Linked DNA regions of Aliamphritea ceti. The protein of the gene in region 2 binds, or shares a complex with, the protein of the main gene of each other region. Links are inferred from orthologs where the notes say so. Each region holds a gene or a part of one and is shown on either strand. Other genes may lie near its edges. The genes, in order: iscU and OCU49_RS09485.

Evidence for each region.
Region 1: the proteins of OCU49_RS09485 (region 2) and iscU are in contact, whole or in part, in a solved structure (PDB 5XT5), measured with the Bacillus subtilis proteins. The link is inferred for Aliamphritea ceti from one-to-one orthologs.

Annotation. Positions count from the first base shown.
Region 1 is NZ_AP025282.1:1,205,656-1,210,590, reverse strand. The notes cover bases 1-2,759. They hold iscU (Fe-S cluster assembly scaffold IscU), read right to left. Parts: upstream 1,693-2,759; coding sequence 1,309-1,692; downstream 1-1,308. Other genes in these bases: OCU49_RS05505 (IscS subfamily cysteine desulfurase), read right to left, coding at 1,733-2,759; iscA (iron-sulfur cluster assembly protein IscA), read right to left, coding at 931-1,254; hscB (Fe-S protein assembly co-chaperone HscB), read right to left, coding at 301-828; hscA (Fe-S protein assembly chaperone HscA), read right to left, coding at 1-295. In the rest of the region: more of OCU49_RS05505, read right to left, coding at 2,760-2,947; Fe-S cluster assembly transcriptional regulator IscR, read right to left, coding at 2,984-3,484; tRNA (cytosine(32)/uridine(32)-2'-O)-methyltransferase TrmJ, read right to left, coding at 3,692-4,444; OCU49_RS05490 (inositol monophosphatase family protein), read left to right, coding at 4,590-4,935. UniProt on the Bacillus subtilis protein: Part of the SUF-like system that mediates the biosynthesis of iron-sulfur (Fe-S) clusters. Acts as a sulfurtransferase and thus transfers sulfur from SufS to SufB.
Region 2 is NZ_AP025282.1:2,069,389-2,075,303, forward strand. What follows is about bases 2,545-5,467. They hold OCU49_RS09485 (SufS family cysteine desulfurase), read right to left. Parts: upstream 4,883-5,467; coding sequence 3,206-4,882; downstream 2,545-3,205. Other genes in these bases: OCU49_RS09480 (HalD/BesD family halogenase), read left to right, coding at 2,545-3,159; OCU49_RS09490 (DUF2069 domain-containing protein), read right to left, coding at 4,984-5,376; wrbA (NAD(P)H:quinone oxidoreductase), read right to left, coding at 5,398-5,467. In the rest of the region: OCU49_RS09470 (sensor domain-containing diguanylate cyclase), read left to right, coding at 1-1,226; OCU49_RS09475 (LysR family transcriptional regulator), read right to left, coding at 1,232-2,098; more of OCU49_RS09480, read left to right, coding at 2,284-2,544; more of wrbA, read right to left, coding at 5,468-5,915. UniProt on the Bacillus subtilis protein: Type II cysteine desulfurase that acts as the initial step in the SUF-like Fe-S cluster assembly pathway.

The DNA.
Region 1 (4,935 bases), 860 kb from region 2 along the record:
GCTCTTTCAGATCATCAATACCACGCCCCATGAGACGTTTAACAGAAACAATAGTATTGAATGGATCTGTTGCTGCCTGCGCAAGCGCCGCCGCACCTACTTCCAATTGTGTTTCGGTGTATCGCACAACTGAAGGCAATAAATGCTTACCGTCTAAATCAGGCAAAGTCACTGCTTCACCATTACGAACAGCAGCCACTAATGAATTGGTTGTACCTAGATCAATACCCACTGCCAGCTTGCGCTGATGGGGTTCCGGGGTTTGCCCCGGTTCTGCTATCTGCAATAAGGCCATAATGATTAATCGTAAAGTTTATCTTCAAGCGCTTCTACATCCCGCTCCAGCTTATGTATGAACTGCATCTTTCGTACAGTCATCGCTGCAGCCGGATAATCGGCCTGATCATAAAGGTTTTGGAATTCTTCGCGCAAAGCCTGCTGCTGCTCAGCAACTTCAGCGTACATCTCTTCAACTGCGGTATCAGGATCGTCAGCATCGGCAATATCTTCAACGGCTTCACGAAGTTCCATTTGCTGCATCAGAAACATTGGATCCAGCTGCACTGAAGATTCTGCATATGTATCCTCGCCTTTCAGCGAAAGCAGATACTGAGAGCGAAGCAGTGGCGACTTTAACGTGGCAACAGCCTCATTAAGATACGCGGTATACTGGACGGAAAGACGGCGTTCATGGTCAGCAAGATGCGCAAACTTGTCCGGGTGCAGTGTTTTCTGCAACTCACGACTGCGCTCAGACAAAACCTGCAAATCGAGCTGATAGCTCTCAGGCAGACCAAGAAACTCGAAATAATTCTGTTTAATATCCATGCAAGAGCCGGCAGATACGATTCAGCCGTTGTGGCCCAAAACACATCGGGCTGACACAGCGGCTGAAAAAAGAAATGGGTGTTTAAAGAACCATAAACAGGCTCAGATATTGAAGCTTTCGCCGCAACCACACTCGTTTTTAACGTTAGGATTGTTAAATTTAAAGCCTTCGTTCAGACCTTCTTTAACAAAATCTAACTCGGTACCATCAAGATAAAGCAGGCTTTTAGGATCAATGACAATTTTGACGCCTTCTGCCTCAAATACTTTATCCTCATCCTGCACAGCATCAACAAACTCTAATACGTATGCCATACCAGAACAGCCAGAAGTTCTAACTGCCAGACGAATACCAGCGCCATGTCCACGGGACTGAAGATAACCATTCACATGATTGGCCGCAGCACTGGTCATTGTGATTGCCATAGACTTACTCCTCAAATACCGATCTGCGCCCAGTTACCCGGGCGCTATACAGACTTACTTAGCCTGCTTTTCTTTATAGTCAGCAACCGCTGCCTTAATCGCATCTTCAGCCAGCACTGAACAGTGAATTTTCACTGGTGGCAAAGCTAGTTCTTCTGCAATTTTAGTATTTTTAAGCTCAGCTGCTTCATCCAGCGTCATACCTTTAACCCACTCTGTTACCAGAGAGCTTGAGGCAATCGCGGAACCACAACCGTAGGTTTTAAACTTAGCGTCTTCAATAACGCCTTCATCGCTAACCTGGATTTGCAGACGCATCACGTCACCACATGCAGGTGCACCCACCATGCCTGTACCAACGTTGCTGCTCTTATCATTCATCTTACCGACATTACGCGGGTTCTCGTAATGATCGATTACCTGATCACTGTAAGCCATAACGACCTCCTCAGTTTGACCTCATCATCCAAGCTAATGCTTAGTGATGAACCCATTCAACCTTGCTTAAATCAACACCGTCTTTGTACATGTCCCACAGAGGCGACAATTCGCGCAGCTTAGAAACCGCAGTACGAATTTGTTCAACAGCATCGTCAATATCTTTTTCTGTAGTAAAACGCCCGATAGAGAATCGAATCGAGCTGTGCGCCATTTCGTCATTCAGACCTAATGCACGCAATACATATGAAGGCTCAAGGCTTGCAGATGTACATGCAGAACCAGAAGATACCGCCAAATCTTTCAGCGACATTAACAGTGACTCACCTTCTACGTAGTTGAAACTCACGTTCAGGTTACCGATGTAACGCTGATCAACAGAACCGTTGATGTGGATTTCTTCCATATCTTCGATTGCATCCCAGAAACGATTACGCAGAGCAGTAATCTTATCTTTATCCAGCTGCATATCAGTTTTAGCCAGTCGCGCTGCTTCACCCATACCAACAATCTGATGAGTTGCCAGAGTGCCGGAACGCATGCCACGCTCATGACCACCACCGTGCATCTGCGCCTCAAGACGAACACGAGGCTTACGGCGTACGTACAATGCACCAATCCCTTTAGGACCGTACATTTTGTGACCAGAGATAGAAATCAGATCAACTTTCATGGCAACAACATCAATATCAACTTTACCAGCACCCTGTGCTGCGTCGACATGGAATAAAACGCCATTACTACGGGTAATTTCACCGATTGCGGCAATGTCGTTGATAACACCAATTTCGTTGTTCACGTGCATAATGGATACCAGAATAGTATCTTCACGCAACGCTTCAGCCACAGCTTCAGGGCTGATAATACCGTCGACGTCCGGGTCAAGGTATGTAACCTCAAAACCTTCACGCTCTAACTGGCGACAGGTATCCAAAACAGCTTTATGCTCAATTTTGGATGTAATAATGTGCTTGCCTTTTTTCGAGTAAAAATGCGCAACACCTTTGATCGCCAGGTTATCTGACTCAGTCGCACCGGACGTCCAGACAATCTCACGCGGGTCAGCGTTAAGCAGGTCAGCAACCTGTCGGCGAGCAGTTTCAACTGCTTCTTCTGCTTTCCAGCCATAAAGATGAGAACGGGAAGCCGGATTACCGAAATTACCTTCGATTGTCAGACATTCAATCATCTTTTCTGCTACCCGGGGATCAACCGGAGTAGTGGCTGCGTAGTCAAAATAAATTGGCAACTTCATTACATCAACTCTCCAAAAACGTCTCTTACTCAGAGACTAGGCGCTCACTTTCGCCTCGATTAAACTCGTATCTATTAACGTCTGCTGTTCACGATCCTGACGTTTTGCAACGGCCTGTACATCTTGGCGGGCCATTAAATCAGCCAGACTAATCTGGCTTAAAAAATCATGTATCTGGCTACTCAAATCACACCAGAGATGATGGGTCAAACAAGTATTACCACCCTGGCATCCGCCTGTATGGCCTCCGCCTGTATGCCCGCAACCCGTAGCATCAACTGACTCATTAACCGCATCTATCACTTCAGCAACATCAATTGCATGTTGCTCACGGTTAAGCTGATAACCACCACCTGGGCCACGCACACTGCGTACCAGTTCATTACGACGTAACTTAGCGAAAAGCTGTTCCAAATAAGACAGGGAAATTCCCTGACGCTCAGATATATCCGCCAGGCTGATAGGACCATCACTCGCATGAAGCGCAAGATCCAGCATCGCGGTAACCGCATATCTGCCTTTAGTTGTTAATCGCATAAAATACTTCCCTCACCCCAAACTGAGCACGCCGGGGATTATGCAATACCCTAGTATTTTAGTCAATTATATAACCAAGTAATTCACTCGGCTTTTTAATAACAGCTTTTACTAAGTAAATAACCTGCATCATAAAGTTAAATTCGTGCGATAAAATACCGCCTCCACAAGAGGGGCGGCGAGATTCTAGCACCTTTTAGGGCACGACTAAACGTCTGTATCTGACTTCTTAAGACGTTTCTGCGTGGCTGTTAAAATCCCCCGCAAAACATTTACTTCTATTTTGTCAGGCAGCGCTCGCAAAAATAACCGCCGAAGCCGGGGCATAAGCTGGCGAGGATTTTCCGGATCAAGAAACTCAATATCTATCATGGTTTGTTCAAGATGCTCGAACATTCGCTCCAGCTCTTGCATGTCAGCCTGATCCACATCCCACTCAGTACCCCACTGAGGCTTATCATCTGCCACATCCTGCTGCAAGACAGCCATACGTAACTCATAACAAATAACCTGAACAGCAGCACCAATATTCAGTGAACTGAACGACTCATCGGTAGGAATATGCACGTGATAATGACAACGCTGCAACTCTTCATTGGTCAGACCACGATCTTCACGGCCAAAGACAATCGCCATCTTCTGATTTTCACCCAACCCGGTAGCAACACCAGCAAGCTCACGCGGATTCAGCAACGGCCAGGGAATATTGCGACTACGGGCACTGGTACCCACAACCAGATGACAATCCGCAAGCGCCTCATCCAGCGAACTGACAACTTGTGCCTTATCGAGCAAGTCAGTTGCCCCCGAAGCTCTTGCAAAAGCATCTTCGTCAGGAAATATTTTTGGTTCGACCAGGCACAACTCACCCAGCCCCATATTCTTCATCGCCCGGGCAACCGCACCGATATTTCCGGGATGCGTGGTATTTACCAATACTATTCGTATATTTTGCAGCATCAATTTCAGACTTATAGGGTTAAAAAGGCGATTATTTTACCAGAACTTGCCAAGTATTCGCGGTTTGTTGTTCTTTATCGGGGTAAGATTTTGCTATAATCGCGCTCTTTGATTTCTTACCCTCCCTACGACTGGTATTAGATAGATGCAACCGATGGTAAATATCGCCCTGCGCGGCGCACGCATTGCAGGTGAACAAATCGCCCGCGCAGTGGAACGACTCGACCTGATTAAGTCCGAACAATCAAGTGTCAGTGACTTTTTCGAAGAAACCTGCATCCAGGCAGAAAAAGCGATTGCCAGCACAATCCAGAAAGCCTATCCAGACCACGAAGTTAATGGTGAGTTCACCGGCCAGCACGCTGCTGACGGCAACCCGGCCATCACCTGGCAGGTTAATCCTATCGACAGCACCAGCAACTTTGCCAATGGCGTACCTGTATTTGCTCTGAGCATTGCAGGCTACCAACGAGGCAGACTTGAACACGCCA
Region 2 (5,915 bases):
ATCACAGCAGCGATGGTCTGTGCCTGTTAGACGCATCCAGCGGTCTGATACGGATGGTTAATCAGCCTTTGTGTTGTTTACTCGAACGTTCAGAAGAGGGTCTTACTGGCAAGTCGTTTGAGGCTTTGTTCAGTTATCGGTGGTCGGGACTCGTGAATACCCGTCAGGTGCAATATCTGGCGGCGGCTAAACCTCTGTCTTTAGAAATCAGCATTAATCCTTTTACCTGGCAGTCTGCAAGTTATGGTGTCGTAACAGTAAGGGACATTACCGCTCAGTTGCATAGCCGTGAGGCTTTGGTTGAAACCGGGTTGCAGCGGAACTTTGCTCTGAATGATGTTCTTGACGGTTTATGGGAAGTTAATCTGCGTACTAATGAAGTGTATATATCCTCTGAGTTTAAACGCATTATGGGCTTTCCAGCGGAAAAGACGCATTTCGGCCTGGGTGAGTGGCAGCAGCAAATTCATCTGGATGATTGTGTCAGGGTAATGGAGATAATGAATGCTCATCTTCAGGGAAATATTTCGCGCTTTGATGCTGAGTACCGCTTAAAAACCTTTCCAGGTGACTATGTTTGGGTGCGTGACCAGGGCCGGGTATACGAACGGGATGAGCATAACCAGCCTTTGCTTATGGTGGGTATGGTACAGGATATCAGTGCTGCCAAAGCTCAGGAAGTTCAACTGCGCCGTCAGGCCAGCTATGATTACCTGACTGATTTGCTGAATCGCAGAGCGGGCTATATGCATTTTCGTAAGCAGTTGAGTTATGCGCAGCGCTATGGGCGGCAATTCAGTATAAGTCTGATCGATCTGGATCACTTTAAAACAATCAACGACAGCTATGGTCATCAGATTGGCGATAAGGTGCTGAAACATCTGGTCGCACGTATATCATCACAATTACGCCAGTCAGATACACTGATGCGGTGGGGCGGTGAAGAGTTTTTGTTGCTCTTACCGAATACTGATGCAGCGGGTGCATTGCAGTTAGTGGAGCAGTTACGTGTGAGTGTTAATGATAACCCGATGCAGGTTGCAGATGGCGGTGTTCACTATACTTTCAGTGCCGGTGTAGCCAGTTTCCCTCAGCATGCTGAACAGATGGATGCACTGATTAAGTTGGCAGATGATGCTTTGTATGTTGCAAAATCTGCCGGCCGTAATCAGGTCTCTGTCAGTGATGAAGTCACCGAGATCGCGCAGGGTGAGCTTTCTGTCTAACGAATTTATTCGTATTTAATCGTTTGATTGTCTGCGATGGCCTTCAGGCCTTTTAGCGTTGTTTCAATCAATTCACTGTCGCTCGGCGATTCCTGATATACCAAATAAGTTGGCCGCTGAAATATTGGCGCCTCTTTAACCTGATGCAGCTTTCCAGCCTGAATCATAGGTTCAACTGAGCTGGCAATAAAGTAGCCTGAGCCGCCGTGGTTCAGAATATGCTGTAGTCCAACACTGCTGAGTCCTACTGTTAGTTTTGGTACCGGTACATCGGCGAACGCCAGGCTGTGCTGGGCGCGGAAGCTATCACCCCAGTCGACAAATATGTATCCGGGTACTCTACCGGGAACAACCTGTCTGGGTTCGGTTGAAACCAGTATCAGGGGTTCGCTCATATAAGGTTCTATCGTCAGTTCCGGCCTTTGTTGCGGATCGTAGAGAATAGCGACATCGATCAGCCTGTCCCGTAGACGGTCCATAAGAGTAGTCGAGTATTCTGCCAGTACATGTGTGGCTACGTTCGGTGCCTGCTGTTCCATCCAGGCCAGCCATGGCGGTGCGATTTGCTCCCAGTGATTGAGCTGTAACCCCAGATTTACTATTGCTTTAAGATCGTCTGGTAGCGCTATTTCCTGGCGGGCCCGGTCCCAGGCGCGAACCGATGTAAGCGCATGGCGGTGAAAATGATGGCCTGCTGCAGTTAGTTCAGCGCCATTTCTGCGACGTAAAAATAATTCCCGGTTAAGGCGGTCTTCCAGGGCTTTGATTCTTGCGCTGATAGTGGATTGAGTCACGCAAAGTTTATCCGCAGCCAGCTGAAAGCTGCCGGTTGCTGTAACTTCCAGGAATGCGCGCATGTGCTCTATATTCATAAAACCTCTGAAACACTGCTCTGTTAAGGCTCACAGTTACGACTGTTGTTCTTTTTAAATATCGATTTTGTCGATATTAACATTAAATTATATTTGTTTGTTTTATGGAAGAGCTTGTTTGATATTAATCACAACGGTATCTGGCTAGGCCAGAAAATGAATATCAGACACGGAGATAAAAGAGCATGAGCGGGCAAGAAGTGATTCAGGCTGACCCTGTGCGGCTGGAGGATATTGTTGACCTTGAGCGCTATCCTATTGATCAGTTGGATCATCCGGACACTCAGGCATTGTTGGCACATTGTCGGGCTGAGCTGAACGATATTGGCTGTGTAGTTATCCGTAATTTTGTTAAGCCTTCTTCGCTGCAGCGGATGGCTGCTGAAGCTAAGCGATTATTGCCGGAGACTTTTTGGTCGCAGGGAAGCCACAATCCGTATTTCACACCGGATGATCAAGGCCTGCCAGCGGAACATCCAAAACGTTTTTTTGAACGCCGTGAGAGTGGTTACATTAATTCAGATGTGCTGGAAGCTACGTCGGATTTACGTGAAATATATGAAGATCCTAAAATGCTGCGTTTTGTGGGCGAGTGTCTGAATATCTGGCCGTTGTATTGTTGGGCAGATCCATTAGGGCGTAATCCTTATTCTGTAATGGATTCCGGGCATTACTTCCCATGGCATTTTGATGGCAATGAATTCACTGTGAGTATTCTGGTACAGGAGTCAGAAAGTGGTGGTTGTTTCGAGTTCGCCCCGGATATCCGTAACCCGGAAGATGAATGTTTTGATGATGTAAAAGAAGTGTTGGAAGGTGGGCGAGATAAGGTGCATCAGTTGCAGTTGCGCCCGGGAGATTTACAGTTATTTAAAGGACGTTTCTCAATGCACCGTGTCACCCGTATAGAAGGAGATACGATGCGTATTATCGCCTTACCGACTTATTCAACTGATCCTCACACTGTAAACCGGCCTAAGCATTCAGAGCATTTGTATGGACGTGCTATGCCGATTCACTATGAGCGGGAGAATATGCGAGTGGATACCCTGGCGGATTAACAAGATTACTTCCGGCTGACTGAAGGTGCTTTTCAGCTAAAAAATCTTAGCTGGTAGTGATGTTTTGTATACGTTCAATAATCGCCAATAAGCCATTGCCTCTGGAAGGGCTTAGATGCTTCATCAGCTGCAGGCGTTGCAGATAATCAGGGATATCAAAAGTCTGTATTTCTGCAGCGGTTTTGCCATTAAGGGCGGCCAGTAGCAGTGCGATAAGTCCGCGAATCACCCGGGCATCGGCATCAGCACTGAACCAGTACCGTCCATCCTTATCTAGTTGGAACTCCAGCCAGGCCTGGCTTTCACAGCCTTTTACCAGATGTTCACTGGTTTTACTTTTACTGGTCATATGTGGCAGCTGCTTTCCGAGCTGCATTATTTCCCGGTAACGGTCATTCCAGCTGTGCAGAGGCTCAAGTTTGGCAAGTATTACTTTGGCGTCAATGTCTTTACCGAATGGATTGTCGGTAAAAGCTTTGTCGCTACTGACAGTTTCTGCGACAGGAAAGAAGCCGCTGGATGTCAATTGATGAAGAGCATTGGCAAAGCGTTCGACATCATCCAGGGTGTTGTAAGCGGCAAAAGAGGCGCGAATCGTCCCAGGCAGTCCCAGTTTTTTCATCAGCGGCATGGCACAGTGGTGTCCGGTACGAACGGCAATCCCATGCTGGTCAAGAATTAACCCTACATCCTGCTGATGATGGCTGGTCAGCTGGAATGAAAGAATCGCAGCGTTTGCCGTTGGTGTGCCTATTCGGTTAAAGCCTTTGATTTGCTGGCAGGCTTTTATAGCATGCTGCAGAAGTGCTTGCTCATGGCTGGCAATTGCGCGACGGTCTAAGTTGTTGAGCCAGTTGATTGCAGTCATTAGCCCAATGGCGCCGGAGATGTTGGGCGTGCCTGCTTCAAACTTGAAAGGCAGGTCATTGTATTCAGTGTGTTCAAAGCTGACACTACGGATCATTTCGCCACCACCTTGCCAGGGCGGCATTGCTTCGAGCAATGCCTGGCGGCCGTACAGCACGCCAATACCTGTGGGACCGTACATCTTATGGCTGGAAAATACGTAGAAATCACATCCTAGCCGCTGTACATCTACCTGCAAATGCGCGACGGCCTGAGCACCATCAACAATTACTGTTGCGCCGGCAGCTTTTGCCTGCCGAATCATAGCTGCCAGTGGATTTACTGTGCCCAGTGCATTGGAAACATGGGTTAGCGCAACGATTTTGGTTTTGTCAGAAAGCAGATTACCGAACGCTTGTTGATCAAGGTCACCGTTGCTAAGTATGGGAACTACTTTAATGATGGCGCCGGTTCGCTGTGCAAGCATTTGCCAGGGCACAATGTTTGCGTGATGTTCCAGTTCTGTCAGTAAAATTTCATCGTGCTTTTGTAGCTGATCTGTCAGACATTGGGCGATGAGGTTGATGCTTTCTGTGGTGCCGCGGGTCCAGATGATTTCTTTAACACTGGCGGCGTTTATAAAGGTCTGAACGCTTTTTCTGGCGGTTTCAAACTGCAGTGTTGCCCGCTCACTTAAGTGATGTGCACCACGATGCACATTGGCATTGTCAGTTTGATAGAAATCCTGGACGGCCTTAATGACTGAGGCAGGCTTTTGAGTAGTGGCAGCGTTATCCAGATAAACCAGTTGCTGGTCGTGAATCTGCTGATCCAACAGTGGAAACTGCTGGCGAATGTCTGTCACTGAAAAACTCAAAATAATGACTCCGGAAAATACTGCTGGTCGCTAAGATGCGGGTTATTACGAAGAGCCGGTTAAGTCTGCAGACTCTTCATCTGCCAATCAGATTACTCAAATTATTGAGTTTTCTGAGCCGCTAGTAGTTTTTTCAGTTTACTCTGCCAGCGAGTGAACATCATCGCTGCAGTGAACAGACTGGCTACCAGCAGAGTTTCGATTAATCCCAGTAAACTGTTAGGTCCGCTGGACATCGCAATTTGCACTGCGTGCATAAAATAGATGCTGACAAAAAAACACAACCAGATATGTCCGCGTAGGTTTCTTTTCATTATGACCGGATAAAACAGGGCCAGTGGAATCACCTGAAATGCCCAGATAATGTAAGGATTAGCGGTAGGTGGTGGCGAAATTATCAGATACCAGGCCGTCAGAAACAGGATGAGCCCAAAGTAGCTGAGCAATGTGGCGGCACGGCTAATGTTAACCAGGCGTTGTAGTGTGGCTTGCATGGGAGGTTTCATCCAGTATGGTTAATTCGCTGTGAGCAGTTGTTTCGCCAGCCGACCAAGGCGCTTGCCCTGAGCCTGACACAGATTGCGTTCAGCATTGTCCAGGTCGCGACCGTCTTGACCGGCAACATGGGTTGCGCCGTAAGGTGTACCGCCCTGAGTTGTGCTGAGCAGATCTGATTCAGAATATGGAATACCGGCCATCAACATACCGTGGTGCATTAATGGCAACATCATACTCAGTAAGGTGGTTTCCTGGCCGCCGTGTAAGCTTGCGGTTGAGCTGAAAACACAGGCTGGTTTGTCGATCAATGCACCGCTTAGCCATAGGCTGCTGGTACTGTCGATGAAGTACTTAAGGGGGGATGCCATGTTACCAAAGCGGGTAGGGCTACCGAGTGCCAGGCCGCTACAGTTTGCCAGCTCGGTTTCAGTACAGTAGATATCCCCTTCGGCCGGGATGGTTGGTGCAGATTGTTCGCTGTTAGCGGATACTTCAGGAACCGTTCGTAGCAGGGCATCTATGCCACTGGCTTCGA